Regions from separate parts of the Promicromonospora sp. NPDC110617 genome, predicted to be linked through region 1. Evidence: riboswitches for the same ligand, from Rfam matches in the RefSeq annotation. Region 1 holds a riboswitch; each other region holds the start of a gene.

Region 1 (7,628 bases):
GGTAGTCGGACCGTTCGAGCTTGAGCTCGATGGCGTCCCACAGGCTCGGGTTGTTCGCCAGGCCGGTCCGGTCCAGAAAGATGTTCAGGTCCGGTACGTCGTCGCGCTTGTCGAAGTCGAGGAGCTGCGTGTGGAACTCGGGCGCGAACTCGCCGTCGGAGTCGCGGCTGTACGACAGGAAGGCGTCGTACCCGTCGGTGCGGGGCGCCGCGTGCGCGCGGGCAGTCGGGAGCAGGGAGCGGACAATCCGGTCGGTCATCCTGCTCCCGCAGCCTTTCCTCGGCGAATGTTTGCGGACCGGGAGAAACATATCCCTCGGTGTGTAGTGTCGCCGCAGGTCATGACGCTAGTCACCTTCGTGGTGAAATGCACGGTTAGGCATGGATCGTGCAATCCGACGAGGAAGGTCTGAGATGGCACCCGAGCTGGTCGTCCCCCGCGACGGGCCCCGGCGGCTGCGCGTGCGCCGGTCCTGGGTCCGCACCGGCTTCGCGGCGTTGTTCGGCGTCGCGTTCGGCCTGGGGCTGTGGGGCTTCTGGCTCTACCGCACCTCGCCCGACTTCGAGTGGGGCACCAGCGGCTGGGACCTCGTCTACTACTCCGTCCAGCTCTTCGTGCTCGGCGCCGAGGCCACGAACCAGGGCGGTGACCTGCCCTGGCAGCTCCAGGCGGCCCGGTTCCTCGCCCCGGTCGCCACCGGCTACGCCGTCTTCGAGGCCGTGCGGTCGCTCTTCGCCGACCAGTTCGTGCTCATGCGCACCCGCCGGATGCGAGGCCACGCGATCGTCGTCGGCCGCACGCCCGCGGCGGACCTCATCGCCGAGGCGCTCGCCGCCCGCGGCGCCGTCGTCGCCCGCACCACGACCGGCGACGCCGGGTCCCTGCGCAACGCGGGGGTGTCCGGCGCCGCCGTCCTGTACGCCTGCGCGGCCGAGGACGACGAACCGGGTGTCAACGTGCTCACCGTGGCCGTGGCCAACCGCGCGGACCGGGCCGCCGACCTGCCCGGCCTGCGCCTGAACGCCCACGTCAGCGACCCGGAGCTCGCGCTCGCCCTGCAGGCCCGGCACCTGAGCCACCCGCAGCCGGGCGTCGACTTCTTCACGCTGGGCGAGCTCGTCGCCCGCTCCCTGGTCCGGCGCGACCGGGTCCTCGCCCGCGGCGTCGCGCCGCACCTCTCCGTCGTCGGCCACGGCACGTTCGGCCGGGCGCTGGTCGTGGCGTTCGCGCGCCTGCGCAGCGTCGAGATCGCCAACGGCGGCGAACCGCTCACCGTGACCCTGGTCGGGCCAGGTGCCCGGGAGGCCGCCGAGGCGCTGCGCGCCCGCTGGCCCAGCGTGCGCGCGGCGTGCCGGCTCGTCCCCGTGGACACGTTCGCCGAGGTCCGCGCGGTCGGCAGCCCGCAGCGCGTCTATGTGTGCCACGACGACGACGGCGATGCGCTCCGGGAGGCGCTGCACGACAGCGACCTCTGGCGCGCGAGCGAGGGTGCCGTCGTGCTCCGCCTCAACCGGCTCGCCGGCCTGGGCGGTCTCTTCGGCACGCACGACGGCGCCATCCTCGACGACCTGGCCGGCCGGCTCGACATCGTCGAGCCCGGGACGCTCCTGCGCCGGGCCACCGCGCCGGGAGTGCTCGTGCACGACGACGTCTACGACCTGATGGCCGTCTCCGCCCACCTGACCTACCTGCGCAACCAGCGCGCCCGGGGCGTGGCGTGGCAGAGCACGCCCGCGATGGTCTCCTGGTCCGAGCTGTCCGAGGACCTGCGGGCCGCCAACCGGGCGCAGGTGCGCGCGATCCCTGACCGCCTGCGGCAGATGGGCTGCACCGTCGTCCCCGCGGGCGACGTCGAGCACGGCCGGATCCCGGAGCCGGTGGTCGACGCGCGGGCCGTGGACGAGCACGACCGCTGGATGGCCGAGAAGGTCGCCGCCGGCTGGACCTACGGGCCCGAGCGCGACGACGCCCGCCGGCTGCACCCCGACCTGCGGCCCTGGGCGGACCTGTCCGAGCCCGACCGGGAGAAGGATCGCGCCGCGATCCGCGGCATCCCGGTGATCCTGGCCGACTTCGGCCTGCGGGTGGTCCCGCTGGACGACGACGCCGGCTGGGAGCCCGCGGACGCCCCCGTCCCCGACCCGCGGGGCGTGGTCCGCGGCTGGCGCATGTTCGGCCGGGGCCGGACGGAGCAGCCGGGCGAGTCCTGACGCCGGCCGGGCCGTCCCGGGCTGACAGGATGGGCCTCATGCGAAGCGTCACCCTTCTCGGCTCCACCGGTTCCATCGGCACTCAGGCCGTCGACGTCATCGGGCGCAACCCCGACCGGTTCCGCGTGGACGCGCTGTCCGCGGGCGGCTCCGACCTCCCGCTGCTCGCCCGGCAGGCGGCCACGCTCGGCGTCCGCGCCGTCGCCGTGGCCGACGCCGCCGCGCGCCCCGCGCTGACCACCCTGCTCGGCGAGGCCGGTGCCGACGGCGTCGAGGTGCTCGCCGGCCCCGACGCCGCCACCGAGCTGGCCGGGTGGGGGAGCGACGTGGTGCTCAACGGCATCACCGGCTCCGTCGGCCTGCGCCCCACGCTGGCCGCGCTGGGCGCCGGCTCGACGCTGGCGCTCGCGAACAAGGAGTCGCTCGTGGTGGGCGGTGCCCTGGTCAAGGCCGCCGTGCGGCACGAGGGACAGATCGTGCCCGTGGACTCGGAGCACTCCGCGATCGCGCAGTCGCTGCGCTCGGGCTCCTCGGCCGAGGTGCGCAGGCTCGTGGTGACCGCGAGCGGCGGGCCGTTCCGCGGCCGCTCGCGGGAAGACCTGCGTGACGTGACGCCCGCCCAGGCCCTGCGGCATCCCAACTTCGCGATGGGCCGCGTGGTCACCACCAACTCCGCCACCCTGGTCAACAAGGGGCTGGAGGTCATCGAGGCGCACCTGCTGTTCGACCTGCCGTTCAGCGCGATCGACGTCGTGGTGCACCCGCAGCAGATGATCCACTCCATGGTCGAGTTCGTCGACGGCTCCACCATCGCGCAGGCCGGGCCGCCGCGGATGCTCGTGCCGATCGCGCTCGGCCTGTCGTGGCCCGAGCGGCTGCCCGACGTCGACGTCGGGATCGACTGGACGCAGGCCGCGAGCTGGGAGTTCCTGCCCCTGGACGACGACGCCTTCCCCTCGGTCCGGCTGGCCCGCCAGGTGGGCGAGGCCGGCGGGACCCATCCCGCGGTCTACAACGCCGCGAACGAGGTGTGCGTGGACGCCTTCCACGACGGCACGATCGGGTTCCTCGACATCGTCGACACGGTGGCCGCGGTCGTCGAGGCGCACGGGACGACGGCTGCGGGCGACGCGTCGTCGGTCGAGGGCGTGCTGGAGGCCGACGCCTGGGCGCGGGCCCGGGCGGCGGAGATCCTCAAGTCGGCGTAGGCGGACCACCCGGCTGACTCGCCGGTTCGACGTGGCCGAGTCAGCCGGGTGGTCAGGCGGTCAGCTGGCCGGTGCGCGGGTCGCGAAGCCGTGGTCGACCGGGCCGTGACCATGCCACGGGCCGGTCGTCGTGCCGGTGCCGCCGACGACGAGGCCGTCCGCCGCGCGCAACGCTCCGGTCAGGTACTCCTTGGCGGCCCGGACGGCGGGTTCCCACCTGTCGTGCACGGGTCGCAGCACCGCGCACGCCGAGCTGAGCGTGCAGCCCGTGCCGTGGGTGTTCCGCGTGGGGATCCGGAGCGCCACCAGGGCGACGACGCCGTCCGTGGCGACGCCGTCCCCGCTGACCCCGGGCCCCGCGAGGTGGTCGACCGACTCCGCCGAGTCCAGGTGCCCGCCCTTGACCAGCGCATACCCCGCCCCGAGCGCCCGCAGCGCCCGGGCCTGGTCCGCCGCCTCACTGCCGTCGCGGGCCGGTTCGACGCCGAGCAGCACGGCGGCCTCGGGCAGGTTGGGCGTCACGAGGTCGGCCAGGGGGAGCAGCTCGTCGCGGAGCACCGCCTCGGCGTCGGGCGCCAGCAGCCGGTCGCCCGACGTCGCGACCATCACCGGATCGAGCACCACGAACGGGGCCTGCTCGGCGGCCCGCAGGTCCCGCAGTGCCGCCACGACCGCCCGGGCGACGGCGGCGTCCGTGGTCATTCCGATCTTGATCGCGTCCACGGCGACGTCGGCGAACAGCGTGTCGAGCTGCGCGCGCACCATGTCGGCGGGCACGGGGTGCACCCGCGTCACGCCGGTCGTGGACTGCGCCGTCAGCCCCGTGAGCACCGCGCAGCCGTAGCCGCCGAGCGCCGCGAAGGTCTTCAGGTCGGCCTGGATCCCGGCGCCGCCCGACGGGTCCGAGCCCGCGATCGTCAGAGCCACGACGGGATGGCCGGGCGGGCGCACGCGCGGGGCTGTGTCGTTGCGAGCGGCGGCTTCGGCGGGACGCGCTTCGATGGCGCGAGAGACCTCGCCGACCTGGGCCGCGTCCCGCGCCGGCGCGCTCACGAGGCCGGTCCCGTCGTCGCCCCCGAGCGCACGCCGGAGCGGTTCTCGGCCCGCGCCGCCGCCCAGGCCAGCGCGATCTCCCGCGCCGCGGCGGCCGGGTCGGGCCGCCCGCAGACGGCGGAGACGACGGCGCTGCCGGCCGCACCGGCGCCGTGCAGCGCGGCGACGTCCGCGGCCCGCAGCCCGCCGATCGCCACGCACGGCAGCGCCGCGGCGGCCGTGACGACGCTCAGCCGGGTGAAGCCGATCGCCGGCCGGGCGTCGGACTTGGTCAGGGTGGGTCGCACCGGGCCCACCCCGAGCAGGTCGACGGTGCCGGGCGGCAGGTCGGCCGCGGCCTGCGCCTCCTCCGGCGTGCTGACGCTCAGCCCGAGGTGCCGGTCCGGCCCCAGCAGCCGCCGCGCCGAGACGGGGTCGAGGTCGCGCTGGCCCACGTGGGCGCCGTCGGCGTCGATCGCGAGCGCCACGTCCACCCGGTCGTCCACCACGAGCGGGACGCCGAGCGGCCGCAGCAGGGCGACCAGGGCGCGGCCGAGGTCCACGAGCTCGCGGGTGGTCGCGCCCGGGTCGCGGAGCTGGACGGCGGTCACGCCGCCGTCGACCGCCGCGCCCACCGTGGCGACGACCCCGGCGGGGCCGCCGCACTGCTGGGTGTCGGTGACGAGGTAGACGGACGGGTCGAGGCGGATCCGGGCGCTCATGCCTCGGCCCGCGCGGGCTCATGCCCGGCGGCGGGCTCGTTCACCAGCCCGGCGCCGAACCCGACGGCCTCGGCGTCGACGTCGAACACGCGGTCGACCAGCTCCACGGCGAAGCTGCCGGGGGCGGTCGACGTGGTGCGGTCGGCGGCGACGCACAGCCAGGCCGTCGCGGCGGTCGCGGCGAGCAGGCGGTCCTCGGTGACGGCGGAGCACGCAGCGACCAGCGCGCCGAGCGAGCAGCCGACGCCGGTCACGCGCGTCATCAGGGAGGTGCCCGCCTGGACGCGCACGACGCGCTCGCCGTCGGTGATCAGGTCGGACGCGCCGCTGACGGCGATCACCGCCCCGGAGGCCCGGGCCAGGCCCAGTGCGACGTCCCGCACGGCGTCGGGCGTGTCGAGGGAGTCGACGCCCCGGCCGCCGGCGCCGCCGGCGAGCGCCTGGATCTCGGACGCGTTGCCGCGCACGACGGCGGGGCCGCGCGCGAAGAGCTCGGCCGCGAGTCGGGTGCGCAGCGGCAGCGCGCCGATGGCCACGGGGTCGAGCACCCAGGGCACGCCCGCGGCGGTGGCGCCGTCGACGGCGGCCCGCATGCCGTCGGCCTGGCCGCCCTCGACGGTGCCGAGGTTGACGAGCAGGCCGCCGGCGGCGCCGGCCATGAGGGGCGCCTCCTCGGGGTCGGCGACCATGGCCGGTGCCGCGCCGGCGGCGAGCAGGACGTTGGCGGTGAAGTTGGTGACCACCACGTTGGTCACGCAGTGCACCAGGGGTGCGGTGTCGCGCACCGCGGTGACGACCGACGCGACGGCGTCGGGCAGGACGGAGCCCATGAGGCGTTCCCTTCGCTAGCACTACCTAGATCAGGTTCCACGGGTGCATCTCAGCCGGGCGGGTGCCCGGCGCCCCGCGCCAAGTGGGCCCACCCTAGTCGCGGACGGCGTCCGCCCGAAACCGGCTCCGTGGGTGCGGTGCTAGCTCGACCCCGTCGCGGTCCACTCGCTCGCGAGCACGCCCATGACGACGTCGTCGTGGTAGCGGCCGGCGTGGAAGACGGCCTCCCGGCGTCGTCCCTCCACGACGAAGCCGCACCGTTCGTACGCGCGCCGCGCGTCGGTGTTGAAGCTCCAGACGCTCAGCTCGACGCGGTGCAGGTTCATCTCCTGGAAGGCGTACCGGAGCATGACGCGGACGGCGTCGGACCCGTACCCGTGCCCGGTGTGCTCGGGCCCGAGAATGATGCCGAGGGTGCCGGTGCGCTGCGGCAGGCCGGCTCCGTGGATGGTCACGTGCCCGACGAGGTGCGGGTCCTCGACGGTCTCGACGCTCAGGCCGACCGCGCCCGGGTCGGTGTTGGCGCTCCACGCGCGGAACAGGTCGGCGGCCGGCCCAGCCGGCCGGGGACGCACGGTGGGTTGCTGCAAGGGCTGCCACTCGGAGTCCCGCCACCACCGGTCCAGGTGCGGCAGGTCGTCCTCGGCCAGGGGGCGCAGCCGGACGGCGCGGCCGACCAGCAGGCCGCGACCGTAGTCCCGGGCGTCTTCGCTGCTGGTGAGGCCGCCCGCCGTCATGCGCAGCTGCCGTCCTGGTCCGCGGAGTGCTCCGCCCGGAACTGCAGCCCGTCGACGAGCAGGTCGAGCATGCGCCGGCCGTGGTCCGGCTCCTCGTCCTCCATGGGCAGCGACAGCTTGGACACGGCGTACAGGAGGTCCTGCGGGCTGACGACGGCGCGGACGGCGCCGGCCGCGACGGCGGTGTCGAGCAGCGAGCCGAGGGCGGGGCCGAGCCGCCCGATGAAGTAGGCGGGCAGGGCGTCGAACGCCGGGTCGCCGGAGTGCAGCGCCGAGGCGAGCCCGCGCTTGGTCACGAGGAACTGGGTGTAGCGGTGGAGCCACTTCTCGAGCGCGACGACCGGCGGGTGCTCGGCGGCGAGCACCGGCGCGGCGTCGGCGGTGGCGTCGACCTCGGCCTGGAACACGGCCTTGACCAGGTCGGACCGCTTGGGGAAGTGCCGGTAGAGCGTGCCGACCCCGACGCCGGCCAGGTCGGCGATCTCCTTGGCGGGCGCGTCCACGCCCGACGTGCCGAAGACCTGCTTGGCGGCGTCGAGCAGCGCGTCGATGTTGCGCTGCGCGTCGCGGCGCAGCGGCCGCTGCTCTGTGTTCTGGATCACTTCGCTCCCGATCTCTTGCTAACCGGAATGGCTTTCCATATAGTTCTGGAAGAGCGTTCCGCTTAGCTCAAGACTACGGCATCGCGGTGACGCCCACCAGACCTCTCGACCCCAGGAGGGCCCCATGCAGTACCGCAGCCTCGGCCGGACCGGCATCAAGGTCAGCCCCTACGCGCTCGGCGCGATGATGTTCGGCGCGATCGGCAACCCGGACCACGACGAGTCGGTCAAGATCATCCACAAGGCCCTCGACGCGGGCATCAACTTCATCGACACGGCCGACGCC
Region 2 (7,628 bases), on a different contig from region 1:
GGTGGCACTGCTCGTCCAGCAGGCCGGCGCGGCCTGAGGCCGCGTTCCCGGACGGTCCGCGTCAGGCGCGCAGCCCGAGGAACTCCGCCACGCGGTCGGACGCCGGCGCGGTGCGCAGCTCCTCCGGCGCGGCGACCTGGAGCAGCCGGCCCCGGTCCATGACCCCGACCCGGTCGGCCACGGCCGAGGCCTCGGCGTGGTCGTGCGTCACGAACACGGCGGTGGTCCCGGTCTCGACGAGCGCGACCCGTACCTCGCCGGCCAGCCGCTCCCGGAGCTGCCGGTCGAGCGCGGACAGCGGCTCGTCGAGCAGCAGCAGGCGCGGCCGCGGCGCCAGGGCGCGCGCGAGGGCGACCCGCTGCTGCTCCCCGCCGGACAGCGTGGGGACCGCCCGCTGCTCGTACCCGGCGAGCCCCACGAGCTCCAGCAGCTCGATGACCCGCGCGTCCCGCTCCTGGCGGGTGAGCGGCAGGGTCTCCAGGCCGTAGGCCACGTTGCGCCGCACGTCCCGGTGCGGAAAGAGCTGGCCGTCCTGGAACATCAGCCCGAACCGGCGCCGGTGCACCGGCAGGCGGCCGACGTCGGCGCCGTCGTACAGCACCTGCCCGCCGGCCAGCGGCTCCAGCCCCGCGACGGCGCGCAGCAGGGACGACTTGCCGCACCCGCTCGGCCCGAGCAGGGCCAGCACCTCGCCGGGCGCCACGGTGAGCGTGACGCCGTCCACCGCCGTCACGCCGGCCGCACCGGTCCCGTACCGCACCGAGACGTCCCGGATCTCCAGCCCCGCCATCAGAACTCTCCTCCCGCGCGGTCGTCGCGCAGTCGCTCCGCCACCATCATGACGGTCGCGGTCAGCGCGGCGAGCACCACGGACGCCGCGAGCGCCATCCCGTAGTTCTCCGCCCCGGGGCGTCCGATGAGGCGGTAGATCACGACCGGCAGGGTGGCGCCGTCGGGCCGCGCGAGGAACGACGTCGCGCCGAACTCCCCGAGGGAGACCGCGAACGCGAACCCGGTGGCCAGCCCGACCGAGCGCAGGGCGATCGGCAGGTCCACGGTGCGCAGCACGCGTCCCGGGCCGGAGCCGAGCACGGCGGCGACCTCCCGCAGCCGGGGGTCGATCGCCCGGAGCACCGGCAGCACGGTGCGCACGACGAGCGGCACCGCGACGACGGCCTGCGCCACCGGCACGAGCAGCCCGGAGGTGCGCAGGTCCACGCCGAGCACGGGCTGGTCCATGGTGATGAGGAAGCCGAACCCGACGGTCACGGCGGAGACGCCCAGCGGCAGCATGAACAGGCCGTCGAGTGTGCCGATCGCACGGCGTGCGCCCACGGACCGGGGCCGCCGGGACACGACGAGCGCCACGAGGCCGCCCACGACCAGGGCGATCAGGGTGGCGGTCAGCGCGATCCGCAGCGACGTCGCGGTGGCCTCCCACACGGTGACGACGAGCGCGTTCCGCTCGCCGGTGGTCCCGAGCGCCAGGTAGTTGCCCGGGCCCCACGACCCGTCCGGCTCCCGGAACGAGCGGACGACCAGCCCGGCGAGCGGCAGCGCGATGAGCGCGGCGACGATCGTGACGCCCGCGAGCGAGGCGCTCACGTCCGCGGGCGAGCGCCAGGACAGCGGGCGCGCCGAGCGCCGCGCCGACACCAGGTGCAGCGCGGCCTCGCGCCGCCGGCGGGCGCGCGCGGAGACGGCCAGGGCGGCGGAGATGACCACGAGCTGCAGGACGGACAGCACGGAGGCCGACCGCAGGTCCAGGAACTGCGTGGTGCGGGTCCAGATCTCGGTCTCGATGGTGCCGTACCGCACACCGCCGAGCACGAGCACCACCCCGAACGCCGTGGCGCAGAACAGGAACACCACCGACGCCGCCGAGGTGATCGCGGGCGCGAGCGAGGGCAGCGTGACGGTGCGGAACACGCGGGCCGGACCGGCGCCCAGCGACGCCGCGGCCTCCTCGGCCCGGGGGTCGAGCCGCTCCCAGAGCCCGCCCACGGTGCGCACCACCACGGACACGTTGAAGAAGACGAGCGCGACGACGATCCCGGCGAGCGACTCCTCCAGCCCGAGGAACCCGAGCGCACCGCTCGGCGCGAACAGCGCGCGGAACGCGACGCCGACCACCACGGCGGGCAGCACGAACGGCACGGTCACCAGCCCACGCGCCAGGCTGCGCCCCGGGAACGACCGCCGGTACAGGAGGTAGGCCAGCGGTAGGCCGAGCAGCACGGAGAACGCCGTGCCGAGCACCGCCTGGGTGAGGGTGAGCCCCACGAGCCGCCACGTGCGGGGGCGGGTGAGCACCTCGACGAACCCGGTGAGGTCGAGCGCGCCGTCGGGCACGAACCCGCGCACCACGAGTGCCGCCACCGGCCACGCGAAGAAGACCGCGAGGAAGCCGAGGGGAACGGCGACCGCCACGCCCCAGAGGAGGGGCGCGGGTCGCAGCCCGTGCCTCCAGCCCGGGCTCCGGCTCAGGCCCTGCCCTTGGTGGACTGAGCCTGCGGCTCCGCTCCGGGCGGGTGCCTCGTTCCTCGGCCCTGATGCGCTGCGCCTCCGGCTCAGGCTCTGCCCTTGGTGGGCTGAGCCTGCGGCTCCGCTCCGGGCGGGTGCCTCGTTCCTCGGCCCCCACCCTGCGCTGCGCCTCCGGCTCAGCCCACGACGGTCTCGGTCCACCGTTCGATCCACTCGTCGCGGTGCTCGCTCACGTCGGCCGGGTCCACCTCGAACGGGGCGTCGGCCTGGGGCGCGAACTTCTGCCAGTCGGCGGGCAGCTCCACGGCCGCGTCGGCCGGGTACATGTACATCGACTCGGGCAGGGCGGCCTGGACGTCGTGGGTGAGCAGGAAGTCCACCAGCGCTCGCGCGCCCTCCGGGTTGTCGGATCCCGCGAGCACGCCCGCGTACTCGACCTGCCGGAAGCAGGTCTCCAGCAGCGCGCTGGTGGTCGACTCCGAGCCGTCCTCGCTCACCGTGAACGCCGGCGACGTCGCGTAGGACAGTGCGAGCGGCCGCTCGCCGCCCTCGCCCGCCCCGGAGAAGTCGACGTAGTACGCGTCCTCCCACGAGTCGGCGACCTTGACGCCGTTGTCCACGAGCGAGGCCCAGTAGTCCTCGAACCCGTCCTCGCCGAACGCCCCGATCGTCGCCAGCAGGAACGCGAGCCCCGGGGACGACGTCGCCGGGTTGGTCACCACGAGCAGGTCCTTGTACTGCGGGTCGGCGAGGTCCTCCAGCGTCGTCGGCACCTCCAGGCCGGACTCCTCGAACCAGGCCTCGTCGGCGTTCACGCAGACGTCGCCCTGGTCGACGGGCGTGAGCGCGCCGCCGAGCTGCTCGGCGCCCTGGGGCAGGTCCGCGGGTGTGTACTGCTCGACCACGCCGGCCTCCAGCGCGCGGGAGGCGAACGTGTTGTCGATGCCGAACACCGCGTCCCCGAGCGGGGCGTCCTTGGTCAGCACGAGCTGGTTCACCAGCGTGCCGGCGTCACCCGCGGCGCTGACCTCGACCGTCGTGCCGGACTCCTGCTCGAACTGGTCGATCAGCTTCTCGTCGAGCGCCCAGGAGTCGTGGGTCACCAGCGTCACGGTCCCCGGGTCGCCGGTGGCGGACGAGTCGTCGCCGGACCCGGAGCCGGATCCGCCGGAGCACCCGGCGAGCAGCAGTGCCGTCGACAGCGCGACCGCGACGGTAGGGATGGTGCCCCCGTGGGCACCGGAAAGACGCGACATCATTCCTCCGACTTCCTCCGCCGGTGTCAACCGGATCAGGTTCAAGGGTCTGCGGCTCTCCGCACTCTCAGCGCCATCGGGGCGCTCCCCTGTCGTTTCCGTGCAGCCTAGTCGGCCGTCGAGGGCTACGGTGTGGAGATGGGCCAGATTGAGACGGAACAGACACTCGGCGAGAAGGTCGGCACCCTCGCACTGACGATCGCGGCCGGCTGGGTCGCCCAGAAGGCCGTCAGCATGATCTGGAAGGGCGTGACCGGAAACGACGCGCCCAACAAGCCGGACGACCCGGAGCTGGACCTGCTGCAGGCGACCGTGTTCGCGGCCGTCGCCGCCGGCACCGCGGTGTTCGCCAAGCGGCTGGCCGCGAAGGGCGCGCACAACGCCGCGGTGCGGATCGCCGCGCGGCGCAGCGCCGCGTGAGGGCATGACACCCTGGTGCCGTGAGCTTCACGCACCTCGATGACCGCGGCCAGGCCCGCATGGTCGACGTCACCACCAAGCAGCCGACCGTACGCTCGGCCACGGCCTCCGGCCTGGTCCGCTGCACCCCTGCAGTGATCCAGGCGTTGCGCGACGGCGCCGTGCCCAAGGGCGACGTGCTCGCGGTGGCGCGCGTCGCGGGTATCGCCGCGGCCAAGAAGACGCCCGACCTGCTGCCGCTGGCCCACGTGATCGGCGTGCACGGCGCAGCGGTGGACCTGGAGGTGACCGACGACGGCGTCGTCGTCACCGCCACGGTCCGCACGGCTGACCGCACCGGCGTCGAGATGGAGGCGCTCACCGCCGTCGCGGTCGCCGGTCTCGCCGTGATCGACATGGTGAAGGGCCTCGACAAGTCGGTCTCGCTCGCGGACGTGCGGCTGGAGCGCAAGACGGGCGGCAAGTCGGGCGACTGGGTGCGTGCCGAGTGATCACGGTCCGCTACTTCGCCGGCGCCCGGGAGGCCGCGGGGCGCACCTCCGAACAGCTCGACGGCCCGACGTCGGTGGCCGCCCTCCGCGGCGCCCTCGCCGCCGCCCACCCGGCCCTGGGTGCCGTGCTGCCGAAGTGCGCGCTGCTGGTCGCGGGCGCCCGGACCACGGCGGACGACGCGGCAGTGCCGGACGGCAGCACGGTCGACGTGCTCCCGCCCTTCGCGGGCGGCTGATCCCGGCTGACCCCGGCCCGGAGCCGGTGGCCCGGCCGCTGCGACCTTGTCAGTGCGGCACCGGAGCCGGGTGGTCGCCGCCCTCGAGCTGGGAGCGGACGTGCGGCCAGAGGGCGAGCACCACGTCGAGGCCGTCCCGCACGCCCCCGGTCGACCCCGGCAGGTTCACGACGAGCGCGCGCGTGCCGCCCGTGGCATGTGCCACGCCGACCAGACCCCGCGAGAGCGCGGCGGTCGGGATGCCTGCGACGGTGCCCCGCTGTCGGACGGCCTCGGCGACGCCCGGTACCTCGTAGTCCAGCACGGCGCGGGTGCCCTCGGGCGTGAGGTCGCGGGGCGTGATCCCCGTACCCCCGGTGGTCACCACCAGACGAGCGCCGGCGTCGAGCACGGTCCGCAGCACGTCACGGACCGGCTCGACGCCGTCGGGTACCAGATGGGTGACCAGGTCGGTGAACCCCGCCGCACGCAGGATCCGCGCCGCCGCGGGACCGGACCGGTCCTCGGCCTCGCCGCGGGCACAGCGGTCGGAGACGGTGATCACCGCTACCTGGTCGGACGTCATGCCGACACGCTATCGGCCTCCGGCTTCTCGCTCACGGCGGTCTCCTCGGCCAGGGCCTTGCGGTGCGCCCGCACGGACCAGATGACGGCGGCGGCCCAGCCCAGCCAGATCACCACGTAGACCGGGATCTTCACCGCGTCGGAGGCGGCGATCCAGTCGCTGTTGAGCAGCGTGCGCGAGTTGGTGAGCACGATGACGCCACCCACGAGCGAGCCCAGGATGCGCGGCGGCACCAGGCGCACCAGCCAGGCCGCGATCGGCGCCGCGATCAGGCCGCCGATGAGCAGGGCGAGCACCCAGGTGAAGTCGATGCCCTCGCCGGACAGGCCGACGAAGAAGCCGACGCTGGCGGCGACGGCCACCAGGAACTCGCTCGTGTCGATCGAGCCGATCACCTTGCGCGGCTCGAGGCGGCCGCTCGCGAGGATTGCGGGCGTGCCGACCGGGCCCCAGCCGCCGCCACCGGTGGCGTCGAAGAAGCCGGCCACGAGGCCGAGCGGAGCGAGGAACCGCTTGCGCAGCGGCTTGTCCGAGCGGGTCGGCAGACCCTGCACCGTGAAGCGCAGCAGCACGTAGAGGCCAAGCAGGAGCAGGATCACCGACATGACCGGTCCGGCGACCTCCGTCGACAGCGACGAGAGGAAGGTGGCACCGGCGAACGCGCCGATCGCGCCGGGGATGCCGATCTTGGCGACGACCTTCCAGTCCACGTTGCCGAAGCGCCAGTGGGAGGCGCCGGACGCGAGGGTCGTGCCGATCTCCGCGAGGTGCACGGTGGCCGACGCCGCGGCGGGGTTGGTGCCGATGGCCAGCAACAGCGTGGTGGAGGTGACGCCGTAGGCCATGCCCAGACTTCCGTCCACCAGCTGCGCGCCGAGGCCGACGAGCGCCAGCAGGATCAGGGTTCTCATGGTCGTGACCTTCCAGGTCCGGGGGGATGCGACACAGGGCCATGGCAAAGTCAGGCCCGCGTCAAGGTAACCACCTAACCCGGTCGGAAACAACAAGCATCTCAGAGATCGGATAAGTGCGCATGAGAAAGCCGGGTGAAAGCCCCGCGATCTCTCGGAGTTCGGCCGGACCAGGGACGGCCGGGCCTCAACGTCCGGTCAGGGTCAGGAGTTCGACCAGGCCGAGTCGCCCTCGGTCAGGGCGCGGATGTCCTCCGGCAGCGTGCCGCCCACCAGGTCCGCGAGGGACACTGCCTCCAGCACGGCGCGCACGTTGGCCCGCAGCGCCACCCACACGTGCAGGAGCGGCGCGGCCGCCCCCTGGAACTCCAGGTCGGACGGCCGGTTGCCGCGGACGAAGACGAGCGGCCCGTCCACGGCACGCACGACGTCGGCGATGGTGATCGAGTCGGCGGGCCGGGCGAGCCGGTACCCGCCGCCGGCGCCGCGGTGGCTGGTGACGAGCCCGTCGCGACGCAGGTCGCTCAGGATCCCCTCCAGGAAGCGGTGCGGGATGTCCTGCGCCCGGGCCAGGGCCTCGGCGCGGACGGGCCCGTCGTGGTCGGCAGCCGCCAGCTCGGCGGCGGCACGGACGGCGTAGTCGGCTCGTGCGGAGATCCTCATGGCTCCATTGTCTCCCGCCCGCGGCGCCGGCACGCACGACGCCGCGGACTCACCCCCGTCCGCGGGCCGCCGTCAGGCCAGGATCTGGCCCGCCTTCTGCGCCGACGCCGCGAACGACCCCGTGAGCGGGAGCTCCGGCAGGATCACCGCCTGCGCCGCGTGGTACACGTCGGGCTTGCCCACCCAGGTGAGCCCGGACGGGCGGTTCTCGGTGTCGAGCTCGTGGTGCCACGAGCCGTGCTCGGCGTCGACGAGGTGCTCGCGGATCCAGGCCCACCACTCGCGCTCGAGCTCGGCGTACCGCGCGTCCCCGGTGACGCGCGCCAGCACGTTCGCCGTGGCGGCGCCCTCCGCCGCGACCCAGTGGAAGCGCCGGGGCTCGACGGGCGTGCCGGCCCAGTCCGTCGTGTAGACGAAGCCGCCCCCGCCCGCGCCGTCCCAGCCGTCCGCCACCGCACGGTCGAAGAGCGCTGCGGCGGCCGCGGTCCGCTGCCCGGGCGTGCCCGCCTCGGCGTCGATCTGCAGCAGCAGACGGGCCCACTCGAGCCCGTGCCCGGGCGTCGCACCGTACGGCTTGAACTGGTCGCGGGGCCGGTCCGCGT
Region 3 (7,628 bases), on a different contig from region 1:
CGCTCTCGTGTACGAGACGGGCGACGCGCACGTCGGCATCAAGACGGTCGCCGACGGCGTCGCGTGGGAGCTGCGCGCCTCCTCCGGGCAGCGGCTCGACACGGGGACGGCGGCCGCCACGGCGGGCGTGGCCTCGGTCGACCTGTCGGCGCTGCCCGCCGGCTACTACGGCCTCACCCTCTCCATCACGGAGCCCGAGCCCCTGACCCGCACCGGCACCCTGGCCGTCGTCGACCCGCTGGGCTCGTCGGGGCCGAACACCGAGGTAGGCGTCGCCGCCCACGTGAACCGCTACTCCGTGGACCAGATCGACGCGCTCATGGGGCCGCTCGGCGCCGGGACAGTCCGCGAGGGACCGTCCTGGGACACCATCGAGACGTCGCCCGGGGTGTACGAGTTCCCCGCGCTGTTCGACGCCCAGATCGCGGCCGCGAAGGCCCGCGGCGAGCGCCCGATCGTCATCCTCGCCTACTTCAGCCGCTGGTACGACGGTGGCAAGACGCCCAGCTCGCCCGAGGGCATCGCCGCCTACGCGCGCTACGCCGCGGCCGCCGCCGAGCACTACGGCTCGGGCGTCGACTACGAGGTCTACAACGAGTTCAACCACACCTTCAACACCGGTGCCTGCGGCATGACAGCCGCCTGCTACCTCGAGCTGCTCGAACCGGCCGCCGCCGCGATCCACGAGGCGGCCCCCGGTGCCCGCGTCGTCGGACCCGTCAGCGCGGGCGCGCGGTGGGACTTCATGGAGGACCTGTTCGCCCTCGGCGGCCTGGACCACCTGGACGCCGTCAGCTATCACACCTACGACTTCCCCGGCGCGCCCGAGGGCCGCACCGAGGCCGGCGTGGCGACCCTGCGGGGCCTGATCGACGAGTACGCGCCCGGCTCCGACATCCCCATCTGGCTGAGCGAGCACGGCTGGCCGACGACGACCGGCGGCACGACCGAGCAGCAGCAGGCCGCCTACGTCGTGCGCTCGGCCGCGCTGCTGGAGGCCGCGGGCGTCGAGCGCACCGTCTACTACGAGCTCATCGACTCCGGCGCCAACCGCGCCGAGCCCGAGCACAACTTTGGCATCAGCCGGCTGCCCACGGGCGGCGGCACCGCGCTCACGCCCAAGCCCGCCTACCCGGCGCTCGCGGTCTACAACCGGCAGACGGCGGGGCGCACGCTGACCGAGCTCCGGCGCCTCGACGGCGCGGTGGTGGCCGACTTCGCGGACGCGGCCGGCGGCGTCGTCCGCATGGTGTGGGCGACGGGCGACCCGGTGACCGTGGCCGTGCAGACCGGTCCGTCCTCGCGGCTGGTCCGGGGCGACGGGCGGTCCTGGCGTGCCCTGCCGAACGCGACCGTCGAGCTCACGGTCGGGGGCGACCCCGTCTACGTGACCGGCGCGGCCGGCACCCCGGCGGTCGTCGCCGACGCGGCGGCGCAGGTCACCACGCCCGACCAGATCCCGCTCGGCGGCGGCGCCTCGGTCCCCGTGACCGTGGACCGCGCGGCCCTGGGCGTGACCGGCGACGTGAGCGTCGTCGGCCCGGTCGGGGGCGGGGTCACCCTGACCGGCACCGGCACCGAGGTGCAGGGCGTGCTCGACCTGGAGCCGATGCGCGAGGCGGGCGAGCGCCCCGTCGCCTACACGGTGCGCAGCGGCGACGCGGTGGTCGCCTACGTCGGCGACACCACCGAGGTCGTGCAGAACCCCGTGCTGTCCTTCGGGCCGGTCGCGGACCGGAAGGGCGGCGTCGGGCTCGCGCTCGGCACCCGGAACCTGCCGGGCGGCGACGCCGTGGACGTGGCCGACGTCGGCTGGACCGTCGGCGAGGCGTCCGGCACCGTCCCCGCCTTCTCCGTGGGCACGGGGCAGACCGCGACGTCGGCGATCGACGGCGCGGCGCTCACCCCGTGGCAGCCCACGAAGTTCGCGGTCTCGCTGACGGCGGCGGGCGAGACCCGGAAGCTCACCGGCACCACGGCGCTGGCCCCGGTCGCGAAGGAGCCGCACCGCGCCGCCGTCGTGGACTGGCGCGCCCGCGGCACCTACGTCGCGCTCAGCGGCGGCACGCCGGACGCGGACGACCTGGGCGGCACCTTCGCGCTGTCGTGGAGCGACCGCGGCCTGCGGGTCCGCGCGGTGCTGCGCGACGAGGACCACCTTCCCTCCGCCGCGGTGGACCGGCTCTGGGCGGGCGACTCGATCCAGCTCGCCGTCGCGCGCGGCCTACCCGGGCAGGACCCGGCCTCGCGCGTCGAGCTCGGCATCCACCCCGGCGAGACGGCGTCCGTCTACCGGTACACGGCCCCGGCCGGGACCGTCAGCACGGTCAGGGCCAAGGTCGTGCGCAAGGCCGGGACCACGACGTACGACGTCGTGGTGCCCTGGGCCGAGCTCGGCGTGGACCCGAAGGACGGCGCGTTCTCGTTCTCCCTGCTGGCCAACGACAACGACGGCGGCACCCGCCAGGGGTTCCTGGAGTGGGGCAGCGGCATCGGGCCGAGCAAGAACGCCGCGTTCTTCGTCCCGGTCGTGCCGGTCCGTTGACCCCTCACTTCCCACGAACCCGGAGGACACAGCCATGACACGCACCACCGACCGCCGCTCGCGGTACGCCCTGATCGGCACGGGAGGCCGCGCCCAGCTCTACCTCGACGCGCTCACCGGCCCCTACGCCGCGGAGGCCGAGCTCGTCGCCTGGGGCGACACCAACGCCGGGCGGCTCGACTGGAACGAGCGGCGGCTCGCCGAGGCGGGGTATCCGGCGCCGGAACGCATCGACCTGGGCGCGATCACCGCCTACGTCGCGGACGCGGGCATCGACCGGGTGATCGTCACCGCCCCGGACCACGCGCACGCCGACCTCGTGGTCGCCGCCCTGCACGGCGGGGCCGACGTCGTGGTCGAGAAGCCGCTGACGACCGACGCCGAGGGCGTGCGCCGCATCGCGGAGGCCGTCGAGGCCACCGGGCGCGACGTCGTCACGACCTTCAACTACCGCTACTCGCCCCGCAACGCCGCGCTGAAGGAGGTCGTCGCGCGCGGCGACCTCGGCGAGGTCACGTCCGTGCACTTCGAGTGGCTCCTGGACACCTCGCACGGCGCCGACTACTTCCGCCGCTGGCACCGGCGCAAGGAGAGCTCGGGCGGGCTGCTCGTGCACAAGTCGTCCCACCACTTCGACCTCGTCAACTGGTGGCTCGCCGACCTCCCGACGCGCGTCTACGCCAGCGGCGGGCTCCGCTTCTACGGCGACGTCAACGCCGCCCGGCGCGGGCTGGGCCCGCGCCCCGCCCGCGGCACCCACGACGGCGCCCACCTCGACCCGTTCGCGCTCGACCTGCGCGACCACGAGCTGCTGCGCGGCCTGTACCACGAGCAGGAGGGCCACGACGGGTACCTGCGCGACCAGGACGTGTTCTCCGCCGGGATCGACATCGAGGACAACCTGTCGGTGATCGTCGACTATGCGCGGGGCGCGACCATGACGTACGCACTGAACGCGCACGCCCCCTGGGAGGGCTATACGGTCGCGATCAACGGCACCCGGGGACGCGCGGAGCTCTCGGTCGTCGAGCGCGGCGCAGTCTCGTCCCGGGCCGCCGCACGGCCCGTCGACCCGTCGGCGCAGGGCGACCCGGCGGAGGGCGACGACCTGCGCCCCACGGGGGAGCGGCTGCTGGTCCAGTCGCACTTTGGCACCGCCCGCGAGGTTCCCGTGCCGCAGGCCACGGGCGGGCACGGCGGCGCCGACGACGCACTGCTCCGCGACCTGTTCCTGGGTGCGGGCGACGGCGCCGACCGCGACGAGCTCGGCCGCGCCGCGTCCTGGCTCGACGGTGTCCGGGCGCTCGCGGTCGGTGTGGCGGGCAACGCGTCGCTGGCCGGCGGCGGGCCCGTCGTCGTCCGCGACCTCCCGTTCGGCGCGGCGCGCGAGGCGTTCGGCGGCGACCTGGCCGACGTGCCCGCCGAGGTGCCCGGACCTGCGGCGACGGCTCGCTAGGATCATCGGATGGCGACACAACGCGCCGTGCGCCTGAGCGACGTCGCCGCGGTGGCCGGCGTCTCGAAGGCGACCGCCTCCAAGGCGCTCAACGACAGCCCGGTGGTCTCGCCGGCGACCAAGGCCCGCGTGCTGGAGGCCGCCGAGCGCCTGGACTTCCGGCCCAACGCGCTCGCCCAGTCGTTCGCGTCGGGCCGGAGCCGGACCGTCGGGCTGCTGACCCACCGCGCGACGGCGACCTTCTCCCGGCCGGTCGTCATGGGCGCCGTCCTGCGGCTCGGGAGCCGGGAGCGTGCCGCGCTCGTGTTCGACGGCCGCATAGACGCCCACCGCGACATGACCGAGAGCATCCGGACCCTGCAGGACCGGCGCATCGACGGGCTGCTGGTGGTCGGGTCCGGCTACGCGCGCGTGACCCCGTCGATCACGCACCAGTTCGAGGTCCCGGTCACCTACGCCTTCGCCGCCACCGACGACCCCGGCGACTACGTCTTCCTGCCGGACAACGAGCAGGCCGGGTATCTCGCCGGGCGGCACCTCGTCGAGCGCGGCCGGACCCGGATCGCGCACGTCACCGCGCAGGCCGACGACCTCGCGGTGCGGCGGCGCGCCGCCGGCCTGTCACGGGCGCTGGAGGAGGCCGGTCTGGCACCCGTCACGACCCTGCACGGATCCTGGCGCCGTGAGTGGGGCGAGCAGGCCCTGCACCTTCTCGACGAGGGCGGCCTGCCCTTCGACGCCGTGTTCTGCGGCAACGACCACATCGGGTTCGGCGTGCTCGACGCCCTGGAGGCGCAGGGTCGCCGGGTGCCGGACGACGTGTCCGTGATCGGCGTCGACAACTGGGAGGAGGTCGTGATCGACCAGAAGCTGCGCCGCCTCACCACGATCGACCTCGACCTCATGGGTGTGGGGCGGGTCGCGGCCGACAACGTCATCGAGCCGGCCGCGACCGGGGGAGAGCGGTTCGTCGAGCCGATCCTCGTCCAGGGGCCGTCCACCTGACCGAGCCCGGGGCGATGGCCGTGAGCACGTTGGGCGGGTCGGGTAGGCGCGCGTCCCGGGCTTGACCAGAGCCTGGGCGATTGCTCTCACTATTCGGACATTCGCGGCTGTTATGGTGGGCGCCGAGCACGGGAGTCCGGTAGGCCGGGCTGAGAGGGAGTAATCGAACTCCGACCGTTGAACCTGATCCGGATCATGCCGGCGCAGGAAGCGACCTCAGGGCGTGGCCGTACCGGTCCCCGTCCTCCTGTGCCCGACGGATATCCGACGGACAGGGGAGGACCTGATGGCGAACCACGCCACGGCAACGGACGAGACCGCCGAGCTGCGCGGCGACCCGATGCGCTTCGGCGTCGGCGCGCGGATCACCGCGGCGGTGATGTCGGACGACTACGTCGACGTGATCCTGGGCGCGCTGCGGCAGGCCGACGCGACCGGTCTGGTCGTCGAGACCGGCGACGTGAGCACCTACGTGGGCGGCGCCGAGGCCGACCTGCTGCGGTACGTGACCGACCTGACGGCCGGGATCGCGGCGTCGGGCAAGCACGCCGCGATCACCGTGCACCTGTCCCGGGGCTGCCCGGGCGAGGTGGCCTGCGACCTGCCGGGCGGGGCCGGCCCGCGGGTCACCGAGGTGCCCCGGGGGCGCGACACCGGCCGGTTCGTCTCGGCCGAGTGGGCGCTGTACCCGCTGGCCGACGACGTCCGCGCGGACGTCACGCCGGACCACATGCGCGACATCTACGCCGCGATCGAGCTGGCCAAGGACAACGGCACGTTCCGCGGCTCGCAGCACTTCGTCACCCGCCTGGAGGGCGACGCCGGACGGGTGCTCGCCAGCGCCTTCGCCGGCTGGGTCCTGGCGGGCCGCACGGTGCAGCACGTCACCAGCCACCTCACCCTCTCGGTGAACAGCCCGAGCCACGTCCGCGCCCCGGGCGGCACCGGTGAGTGAGCCGACGACGCGCCGCCGGGCGCGGCTGCCGCTGCGCGACATCGTGCTCATGGTGATGCTCGGCGTGGTGTTCGGATTCCTGTACTGGGCGCTCGTGCAGGCGTGGAACGGGCTCGCCGTGGCGATGGGACCGGCGGGCGACCTGGCCCAGCACGTGCTGCTGGGCGGCTGGCTGCTCGTGGCGCCGATCGCGGTCGCGATCATCCGCAGGCCGTTCGTGGGCATCATCGCCGAGGTGATCGCCTCCGTCGTCGAGGTGGTGTTCCTCGGCTCGCCGGTCGGGCCGCTCCTGCTGGTGGCTGCGGCGATCCAGGGCGCCGGCAGCGAGCTCCCGTTCGCGCTGACCCGCTACCGTCGGTTCGGGTGGGGCGTGTACGCGGTCTCGGGCCTGCTGGGCGCGGGCCTGGTCTTCGTGTGGTCCGCGTTCCGGTTCGGCTGGTACGGACAGGACATCCTGGCGCTGCGCCTGGGCATCCAGCTCGTCTCCGGCCTCGTGCTGGGCGGCCTGCTCGCCAAGGTGATCGTCGACCGCCTGCACGGCACCGGCGTGCTCGACGAGTTCGCCATCGGCCGGGCGGACGCCGCGCTCCGCGGACCCGTGGCGCGCCGTGAGCGCTGACGCCGTCGTGGCGGCCGCCGACGTCGGGGCGACCGTCGTCGAGACCGCCGGACTGGAGGCGGTCTACGGCACCGGCGACGGGGTGGGACCCGTCGACCTGCGCATCGAGGCGGGGCAGAGCGTGCTCGTGCTCGGCCCGTCGGGCTCCGGCAAGTCGACGCTGCTCCGGCTGCTGCACGGCGCCGTCCCGCACGCCGTCCACGCGCAGGTGGACGGCGCGGTGCACGTCGCCGGCCGGTCCGTGGCCGACACCGGGATCGCGGGGCTCGCCGACGTCGTGGGCGTCGTGGCCCAGGACCCGGAGTCGGGCGTGTGCCTCCCCGACGTGCTCGACGAGGTCGCGTTCCCGCTCGAGAACCTCGCGATCGACCCCGCCCTCATCGAGCCCGCCGTGCGCACGGCGCTCGACCGGGCGGGGGCTTCGGGCCTCGCCGGGCGGGCGACGGCGGAGCTGTCGGGCGGGGAGCTGCAGCGTGTGGCGCTCGCGGCGGCCGTCGCGCCGTCGCCCCGCCTGCTGCTGCTCGACGAGCCGACCTCCATGCTCGACGCCGCCGGGATCGACGCCGTGCGCAGCGCGCTCGACGTGGTGCGGCGGGAGACCGGCGCCGCCTGCGTGCTCGTGGAGCACCGCCTCGACGAGCTGGCGGGCGACGCCGGGGCAGCGGCCCTCCCGGAGCGCTGGATCGTGCTCGGCGCCGACGGCCGCGTCCGGCACGACGTCGCCGTCGGCGACCTCACCGTGCCGCTGCTCCGGGACCTGGTCGGCGAGGGCTGCTGGCTCCCGCTCGACCTGGAGCTGGCAGCGCTCCTGGGCGACGTCGCGGGCGGGTCCCTGGCGGCGCGGCTGCTGCGGGAGCTCGGCCGGGACGACGTCCCGTCCCGCCTCACCCCGCCCGACGGCCCCACCCTCCGCGCCCGCGGCCTGTCCGTGGCGCGCGGCCCCCGGGGCCGACGCCGCGAGGTGCTGCGCGGGGTCGACCTCGAGCTCCACCCGGGGACCACGACGGCGCTGGTCGGCGCCAACGGCAGCGGCAAGTCCACGCTGCTG
Region 4 (7,628 bases), 300 kb from region 1:
AACTCGGACGGTGACCTGCACACGTTCGTGGCGCCGTCGGGTTCGATCGTGCGGCACGGGAACGCGCTGACCGTGGGGGCGGAGGACCTGTCCTACGACCCGACGCGGGACTATCTGTGGTCGCTCGGTGAGTACCCGGGCTACCGGTGGGTGTACGCAGCGGACGCCTCGTCGTTCTGAGCCTCGACGCCGCCACCCGCGCACGTGTCAGACGTACAGGTCACCCGCGTGACCTGTACGTCTGACACGTGAGTGAGGGTGGGCGGGCGCGTGTCGTGTGCTGTTCAGCGGGTCGGGCCGAACCTAGGGTGGTCCCGTGACGCGTCGCATCGAGGACTACGGGATGGTCGGTGACCTCCAGACCGCCGCACTGATCGGCCGGGACGGATCGGTCGACTGGATGTGCCTGCCGCGTTTCGACTCGCCGGCGTGCTTCGCCGCGCTGCTCGGGGACGAGCGGCACGGGTCGTGGCGCCTGGGCCCGACGTCGGGCGGCGACTGCACGAGCCGGCGCTACCGGGACGGCACGCTGATCCTGGAGACGGAGTGGGACCTGCCCGAGGGCCGGGTCCGGGTGGTCGACCTGATGCCGCCGCGCGGTGACGAGGCCGATCTGGTCCGGATCGTCGAGGGCGTCAGCGGCCACGTCCCCATGACCACCGAGCTGCGGCTCCGGTTCGACTACGGGAACATCGTGCCCTGGATCACCCAGGACGGGGACGCGCTGCGGGCCGTCGCGGGCCCGGACTCCGTGCGCATCGACTCGGTGGTCCCGATGGCGCACGAGGGGTCGACCGACGGGGCGGTGCTGCGCGCCGAGTTCACCGTGGGGCCCGGCGACCGGGTGCCGTTCGTCCTGAACTACCACGCGTCCCACCTGGAGACCCAGGACCCGGTGGAGCCGTACGCTGCGTTGCGCGACACCGAGGACTTCTGGCAGTCCTGGCTCGAGGGCTGCAGCTACACCGGGCAGTGGCCCGACGCCGTGCACCGCTCGCTCATCACGCTGAAGGCCCTCACCTACGCCCCGACGGGGGCGATCGCGGCGGCGGCCACGACGTCGCTGCCCGAACAGCTCGGCGGCACCCGGAACTGGGACTACCGGTACTGCTGGCTGCGCGACGCCGGGCTGACCCTGCAGGCGCTGATCGGCACGGGCTTCATCGACGAGGCGCGCGAGTGGCGGGCGTGGCTGCTGCGCGCGGTGGCGGGGGACCCGGCGGACCTGCAGATCATGTACGGGCTCGACGGCCGGCGGCGGCTGCCGGAGTACACGCTCGACTGGCTGCCCGGTTTCGAGGGTTCCGCACCGGTGCGGATCGGCAACGACGCGGCGAGCCAGCTCCAGATCGACGTGTGGGGCGAGACGCTGGATGCCCTGCACCAGGCGCGCGAGGCGGGGCTGGAGCAGGACCAGGACGTGTGGCGGCTGCAGCGGGCGCTGCTGGAGCACCTCGAGGAGCACTGGGACGACCTCGACAACGGGCTCTGGGAGGTGCGGGGCCCGCGCCGCGCGTTCGTGCACTCGCGCGTCATGGCCTGGGCGGGCTTCGACCGGGCCGTCCGCGCCGTCGAGAAGTACGGCCTGCCGGACGAACCCGTCGAACGCTGGCGCGCCGTGCGCGACCGGATCCACGACGACGTCTGCACCCACGGGTTCGACGCCGAGCGGAACACGTTCACGCAGTTCTACGGCTCGGACGGGCTCGACGCGGCGCTGTTGCTGATCGGCCAGGTCGGCTTCCTGCCCTGGGACGACCCCCGCGTGGTCGGCACCGTGGACGCCGTGCAGCGCGAGCTGGGTCAGGACGGGCTGCTGCGGCGGTACCACAACGAGGCCGACGACCGGGTGGACGGCCTGCCCGGCGCCGAGGCGACGTTCCTGGTGTGCAACTTCTGGCTGGTCGACGCGCTGCACGGCATCGGCCGGGTCGACGAGTCCGTCGCCCTGTTCGAACGACTGCTCGCCGTGCGCAACGACCTGGGCCTGCTCAGCGAGGAGTACGACCCGGCCACCGGCCGGCACCTCGGCAACACACCCCAGGCGTTCAGCCACCTGGGCCTGGTCAACAGCGCGCTGCGCCTGGGTCAGCCCCGCGCGTCGCGCCAGGCGACCCAGTCCGTGACGGTCGACAGGTCGTAGTCCGGGCCGGTCACCCCGACGGTGAACAGGCTGACCCCGGCCGCCACGAGGGCCGCACCCTCCTGAGCGGGCGAGCCCTGCGCCTGCACCGAGCGCTCGACCAGTGCAGCGGTGTCGCGCCCGACGGCGGCTCCGTGCTCGTCGAGGATCGCCGACTTGCTCGTCAGGGTCGGCAGGTCGCCGAACGAGTGCCAGATGTCGGCGTGCTCGGCCACGATCCGCAGCGTCTTGCGCACGCCGCCGCCGCCGATCAGGACCGGGATCTCGCGCGACGGCGCCGGGTTGCCGGCCGCCAGTCGGGCCTTGATACGCGGCATCGCGTCGGCCAGGCTCGCGATGCGCGAACCGGCCGTGCCGAACTCGTAGCCGAACTGGTCGTAGTCCTTCTCGAACCAGCCCGCGCCCAGCCCCAGGATCAACCGCCCGCCGGAGATGTGGTCGACCGTGCGGGCCATGTCCGCCAGCAGGTCGGGGTTGCGGTAGCCGATGCCGCTCACGAGGGCGCCGATCTCCACGCGCTCGGTCTGCTCGGCCCACGCGCCGAGCATGGTCCAGCACTCGAAGTGCTTGCCGTCGGGGTTGCCCCGCAGCGGGAAGAAGTGATCCCAGTTGAAGATGATGTCGACACCCGCGTCCTCGGCGCGGAGCACCGCGTCACGCAGGGCGGAGTAGTCGGCGTGCTGCGGCTGGAGCTGGACACCGATGCGGATCGGGCGGTCTGTCATGGCGGCAGCCTACGACCCGCCAGGCCGGGCAGCCCGCGGCCCGCTCGATCCGGTAGCGTCTGCCGCACGTGACACGGGGTGCCCTGCCAGGGCTGAGACCACACCCGTCGAACCTGATCCAGATCATGCTGGCGAAGGGATGTCCACCGTGACTTCTTCTGTTGTCCCCGTTTCCACCCAGACCCCGTCCGGCCCCGCCGCCGTCCGCCCGTTCACCGAGGAGGCGTGGGAACGCATCGCGGGCTGGCGCGACGCCGTCGAGCACATGCCGTTCGTCAAGGCGCTCGCGGACGGCTCGCTGCCCGCCGAGTCCTTCGCGTTCTACCTCGCCCAGGACGCCGCCTACCTGCGCGAGTACTCGCGCGTCCTGGCGCGCGCCGCGCAGGTGGCGCCCGACCCGGCCGCGCAGGGCTTCTTCGCGCGGTCGTCCGTGACGGCGCTGGAGGTCGAGACGGCGCTCCACCGCGACTGGCTGGGCGCGCACGCCGGGCTGGCGGCGGGCGACGTCGCCGCGGTCGAACCGTCGCCCGTGACCGCGGCCTACACGGGCCACCTGCACGCCGCGGCGTCGGGCGGCTACGCCGAGACCGTCGCCGCGCTCCTGCCCTGCTACTGGCTCTACGCGCACGTCGGGAGCGTGCTCGTGGACCTGGCCGGACGCCGCCCCGGCGGCCTGGCGGGCCACCCGTACGCGACCTGGATCGGCACCTACGGCGCCGAGGCCTTCCAGGAGTCGACCCGGCAGGCCCGCCGGCTGGCCGACGACGCGGCCCGCTGGGTCTCCCCGGACGAGCGCGCGCGCATGCTGCGGGCGTTCGAGATCTCGTCGGTGCACGAGTACCTCTTCTTCGAGCAGGGCCTGTCCGCCCCCACCTGGCCGACGCCGCCCGTCCGGGCCTGAGGCTCGTCGGCCTCGAGCGTGTCGGCCGGGCGCGAGATCGCGCCCCGAGGTCGAGACTAGGGGGTGACGCCGGCCGCCGGCGTCACCCTTCAGGACAGGAGCACCGATGCCGAGCTACAGCACCACCGCCGTGATCGACGCCTCGCCCGAGGCCGTCTGGGCGGTCTTGTCCGACGTCGAGCACATGCCCGACTGGACGTCGTCCATGACGTCGGTCGAGATCATCGACGGGCCCAACCCGCCGGACGTCGGCTCGCAGGTGCGGATCGAGCAGCCCAAGCTGCCGCTCGCGATCTGGCTGATGGACGAGTGGGACCCGCCGCGCCACTTCGCGTGGATCAGCGAGGCGCCGGGCCTGACCACGCAGGCGGAGCACCTGGTCGAGCCCCTGCCCGACGGCCGCTCCCGCGTGACGCTCGCGATCACGCAAACCGGCTCGCTGGCCTGGCTGCTCGGCAACCTGGTGCGGCGGCGCACGCGGCGGTACGTCAACACCGAGCTCGCCGGGCTCGAGGCCCGGGTCACCCAGCAGGGCTGACGGCGCGCGCCGTCAGCCGCCAGCTGGGTGGGCGCCGCCTCAGACCCGCGTGGCCACCGCGAACACCCGGCGGAACGCCAGCGGCGTGCCGTGCGGGTGCTCGGGGTACGCCTCCCGGAGCGCCGCGCCGAACTCCGCCTCGAACCGGGCGCGCAGGGCCGCGTCCTTCGCCTCCAGCGCCTGGAGGGTGGGCTGGGCACCGGTCGCCGAGATCCAGCGCAGCACCGGGTCCGGCCCTTGCAGCACGTGCGTGTAGGTGGTCTCCCATGCGTCGACGGTCCAGCCCGGCCGGGCCAGGATCGCCAGGTACTCGCCCGGGTCGGCGGTGGCCCGCCGCTCGACCGGCCCGACGACGTCGGCGAACGGCGCGCGGGCGGCGACCTCCCGCAGGAGCCGGTGGCTGGGCGCGTCGTGGTTGCCCGGCACCTGGAACGCGAAGGTCTGCGCGGCGCGGTCGGCAAGCGTCGTGAGGAGCTCGCGGTGCCCCGGGACCCACTGCAGCGCGGCGTTGCTGATCACGAGGTCGGCCGTGTGCCCGTCGCTGCTCAGGTCGGCCAGCACGTACTCGGTGGCCGGGTCGGCGGCGCGGGCCTCGGCGATCATGGCGGGGGAGGCGTCCACCCCGGTGACGCGGGCCTCGGGCCAGCGCGCGCGGAGCACGGGGGTGAGATGACCCGGGCCGCACCCGAGGTCGACGATCGTGGCGGGCGTGCCCGGCACGCGGGCGACCAGCTCCGTGAACGGCCGCGACCGCTCGTCCGTGTACTGCAGGTAGGCGCCGGGGTTCCAGTCGGCCATCACAACTCCTCGCCGTCGAGTATCTTGACGTCAAGATACATCACGGCGGGCCGGGCGGGACGCCGGCGTGCGCCGCAGCCCAGCGATTGCGCCCGGAACGGTGATGGTTTCGGGCACGATCGCCGGGCTGCGGTGGCCGGCGTCGGCTAGGCGACCTCGATGTAGTCCAGCTCCGTGAACGCCGTCCCCTTGCCCAGCCGGATGGTGTTCCAGCCGGCCTGCAGCGTGATGTCCTTGCTGGACTGCTGCCAGTTGTCCCAGCCGGTGATCGGGTAGCTGATGGATCCGGCCGACGCCCCGTTGACCGTGACCGTGTGCGACGCAGTCACGGCCGAGCCGTTGGCGTAGCCCACGTGCAGCGTGTAGCTGCCGGACGTCGGCACGTAGATCGAGCCGACGTCGACCCAGCTGTCGGCGTGGTCGATGTACGCGGCGACCTTGCCGTCGGACGCACCGGCCGCGTTCTCACGGACCGTGCAGTTGTTCAGGGTGCCGCGCTCGGCCTCGTAGCGCACCCGGCTGCCGCGCACCACGGGGTTTCCGTTCGCCCAGCCGAGGTCGGCGACGTACATGCCGCGCCCGCCCGCGTCCCGGTGCCCGTGGAAGACGAGCTTGTCGCCCCCGGCGTCCCGCAGCACGTCGGCGCCTCCCGGCCCGGACACCGCCCCGTCGAGCGAGTCCGTGGTCATGAGGAACCGGAACGCCTTGGTGTACGGGCCGGTGAGGGAGCTGGCCACCGCGTAGTTCGTGCCGTACGAGTTGGTGCTGTACGGGCCCGCCGAGTAGAAGAGCACGTACTTGCCGCCCACCTTGGTCACGACGGGCGCCTCGATGATGCCCGCCTCGTCGGCCCGGTCGTTGCGCAGCACCTGGGTGGCGCCGCCCTGGAAGGTGATGCCGTCCGCGGCCACGCGCTGCACGTGGATCCAGGTGGTGGCGCCGATGGCGTTGCCGTCGTTCTTCCACAGGATGTACCGGGTGCCGTCGGTGTCGACGAAGCTGGACGCGTCGATGGCGCCGCCGTCGGCGAGCGGGCAGATGAGCGGCTCGCTGCCGACCGGGGCGAAGGGGCCGCCGGGGGAGTCGGCCAGGGCCGCGCCGATGCACTGCCGCCCCGACGCGGTGTGCCACGCCGTGTAGTAGAGGAGGTACTTGCCGTCGGCGCGCTGCGAGACGTCCGGCGCCCAGGTGCGCCCGGTCTTGGCCCACGCGCCGAGGGTCGGCAGGGCGTCGGTGGACTGGAACGTCCACGGACCGTCCGGGTCGGGCGCGGTGGCCCAGGGCAGGTTCTTGCCCTGGTTGGTGGCGTACGCGTAGTAGGTGTTCCCGAACTTCGACACGTCGGGGTCGGGGAAGTCGCGGTCGAGCACGAGGTTCGGGCGGACGGTCGTCTGGACGGAGGCGTCGCCGTCGGGGGCGGTCGCGGAGGCGGCGACGGGTGCGTCGGCGACGGGTGCGAACTCCGCGGGGGTGGCGACGGCGGGGGCGACGTCGGCGGCCGGTGCCGCGACCGCGGGAGCGACCGCGAGGACGCCGGTGGCGAGGGCGGCGGCCGCCGCACCGGCGACAAGCTTGAGCGGGCTGAAGCGGGGAAGTACCACGTTGAACCTCCGAGCTGGAACGAACCGGACGGGTGAATTGTCGCCAGTGTGCGGATCGCTGTAAAGCCCTGGGGGTGCGCGAGGGCTCAACAGGTCCAACGTTGGATCGGTTCGACGCCGGCCGGGTCTAGGCCGGGCTCGACCGTCCGCGGCGATTCCGCGCGGGCGCAGGCGCGGGCGCGGGCGCGGAGGTCGGGTGCTGATGCTGCCGGCTGCCGGCTGCCGGCGGCGGGCTGTGGGTAGCCGCGCCGTCGGCAGTTTGCGGCGCTGTCGGCAGTTTGCACCGCAGACTCGGCACTTTGCTTCGAGGTCGGCACAGCCCTGTGCCGACCTCGAAGCAACGTGCCGACCGCCCCATGCTGCCGACCGCCCCATGCTGCCGACAGCCCTACGCTGCCGACCGCGCCCCGCACAGTCGGCCGCACTCCGTGCTGCCGGCCGTGGCCGCCCCATGAGATCGGTCGGGTGCCTTGAGACCGGTCCATCGACGGACCGATCTCGACGCAACCGACCGATCTCAGCGCAAACGGCCCAACGGCCGCGCGGCCTCATGGCACCAGCAGCACCTTGCCCGTCGTCGCCCGGGACTCCAGGGCCTGGTGCGCCTCGCCCGCGTCGGCGAGTGGGTAGGTGGCACCGATGCGGACGTCCAGGTCGCCCGACGCCGCGGACGACAGCACCTCCGACGTGCGCCACTCCAGCTCCGCGCGGGTGAGGGCGTAGTGCGCGATCGTCGGTCGGGTGAGGTACAGCGAGCCGCCCCTGTTCAGCCGCTGCGGGTCGAACGGCGGCACCTGGCCCGACGACCCGCCGAACAGCACGAGCATCCCGCGCGGGCGCAGCGAGGCCAGCGACGCCTCGAAGGTGGTCCGACCGACGCCGTCGTACACCACGTGCATGCCCTGGCCGTCGGTCAGCTCGC

What was found. A riboswitch is a leader RNA that binds a small molecule or an ion and turns the genes downstream of it on or off. The one in region 1 is predicted to bind thiamine pyrophosphate.
Region 2: it holds a riboswitch for thiamine pyrophosphate, as region 1 does, so the genes downstream of both, ACZ7LE_RS21735 (thiamine ABC transporter substrate-binding protein) here and thiM (hydroxyethylthiazole kinase) in region 1, are expected to answer to the same signal.
Region 3: it holds a riboswitch for thiamine pyrophosphate, as region 1 does, so the genes downstream of both, ACZ7LE_RS25055 (YkoF family thiamine/hydroxymethylpyrimidine-binding protein) here and thiM (hydroxyethylthiazole kinase) in region 1, are expected to answer to the same signal.
Region 4: it holds a riboswitch for thiamine pyrophosphate, as region 1 does, so the genes downstream of both, ACZ7LE_RS10600 (TenA family protein) here and thiM (hydroxyethylthiazole kinase) in region 1, are expected to answer to the same signal.

The regions. Positions count from the first base shown of each region.
Region 1 covers NZ_JBVKBM010000001.1:2,116,908-2,124,535, forward strand. Annotated here, with positions in the region: gene ACZ7LE_RS09295 (TIR domain-containing protein) at 1-259, opposite strand, end outside; gene ACZ7LE_RS09300 (RyR domain-containing protein) at 414-2,210, shown strand; gene dxr (1-deoxy-D-xylulose-5-phosphate reductoisomerase) at 2,249-3,418, shown strand; gene thiD (bifunctional hydroxymethylpyrimidine kinase/phosphomethylpyrimidine kinase) at 3,479-4,345, opposite strand; gene thiE (thiamine phosphate synthase) at 4,468-5,172, opposite strand; gene thiM (hydroxyethylthiazole kinase) at 5,169-6,002, opposite strand; TPP riboswitch at 5,992-6,089, opposite strand; gene ACZ7LE_RS09325 (GNAT family N-acetyltransferase) at 6,144-6,740, opposite strand; gene ACZ7LE_RS09330 (TetR/AcrR family transcriptional regulator) at 6,737-7,342, opposite strand; gene ACZ7LE_RS09335 (aldo/keto reductase) at 7,467-7,628, shown strand, end outside.
Region 2 covers NZ_JBVKBM010000004.1:960-8,587, reverse strand. Annotated here, with positions in the region: gene ACZ7LE_RS21750 (response regulator) at 1-37, shown strand, start outside; gene ACZ7LE_RS21745 (ABC transporter ATP-binding protein) at 62-790, opposite strand; gene ACZ7LE_RS21740 (ABC transporter permease) at 790-2,430, opposite strand; gene ACZ7LE_RS21735 (thiamine ABC transporter substrate-binding protein) at 2,661-3,740, opposite strand; TPP riboswitch at 3,736-3,841, opposite strand; gene ACZ7LE_RS21730 (DUF4235 domain-containing protein) at 3,879-4,160, shown strand; gene moaC (cyclic pyranopterin monophosphate synthase MoaC) at 4,181-4,651, shown strand; gene ACZ7LE_RS21720 (MoaD/ThiS family protein) at 4,648-4,887, shown strand; gene ACZ7LE_RS21715 (MogA/MoaB family molybdenum cofactor biosynthesis protein) at 4,937-5,452, opposite strand; gene ACZ7LE_RS21710 (sulfite exporter TauE/SafE family protein) at 5,449-6,363, opposite strand; gene ACZ7LE_RS21705 (RrF2 family transcriptional regulator) at 6,568-7,026, opposite strand; gene ACZ7LE_RS21700 (AGE family epimerase/isomerase) at 7,099-7,628, opposite strand, start outside.
Region 3 covers NZ_JBVKBM010000005.1:211,626-219,253, reverse strand. Annotated here, with positions in the region: gene ACZ7LE_RS25070 (hypothetical protein) at 1-2,545, shown strand, start outside; gene ACZ7LE_RS25065 (Gfo/Idh/MocA family oxidoreductase) at 2,580-4,001, shown strand; gene ACZ7LE_RS25060 (LacI family DNA-binding transcriptional regulator) at 4,011-5,006, shown strand; TPP riboswitch at 5,133-5,218, shown strand; gene ACZ7LE_RS25055 (YkoF family thiamine/hydroxymethylpyrimidine-binding protein) at 5,293-5,961, shown strand; gene ACZ7LE_RS25050 (ECF transporter S component) at 5,954-6,580, shown strand; gene ACZ7LE_RS25045 (ABC transporter ATP-binding protein) at 6,570-7,628, shown strand, end outside.
Region 4 covers NZ_JBVKBM010000001.1:2,418,771-2,426,398, forward strand. Annotated here, with positions in the region: gene ACZ7LE_RS10585 (hypothetical protein) at 1-180, shown strand, start outside; gene ACZ7LE_RS10590 (glycoside hydrolase family 15 protein) at 317-2,143, shown strand; gene ACZ7LE_RS10595 (LLM class F420-dependent oxidoreductase) at 2,089-2,868, opposite strand; TPP riboswitch at 2,933-3,025, shown strand; gene ACZ7LE_RS10600 (TenA family protein) at 3,017-3,769, shown strand; gene ACZ7LE_RS10605 (SRPBCC family protein) at 3,876-4,307, shown strand; gene ACZ7LE_RS10610 (methyltransferase domain-containing protein) at 4,347-5,105, opposite strand; gene ACZ7LE_RS10615 (family 43 glycosylhydrolase) at 5,252-6,706, opposite strand; gene ACZ7LE_RS10620 (quinone oxidoreductase family protein) at 7,255-7,628, opposite strand, start outside.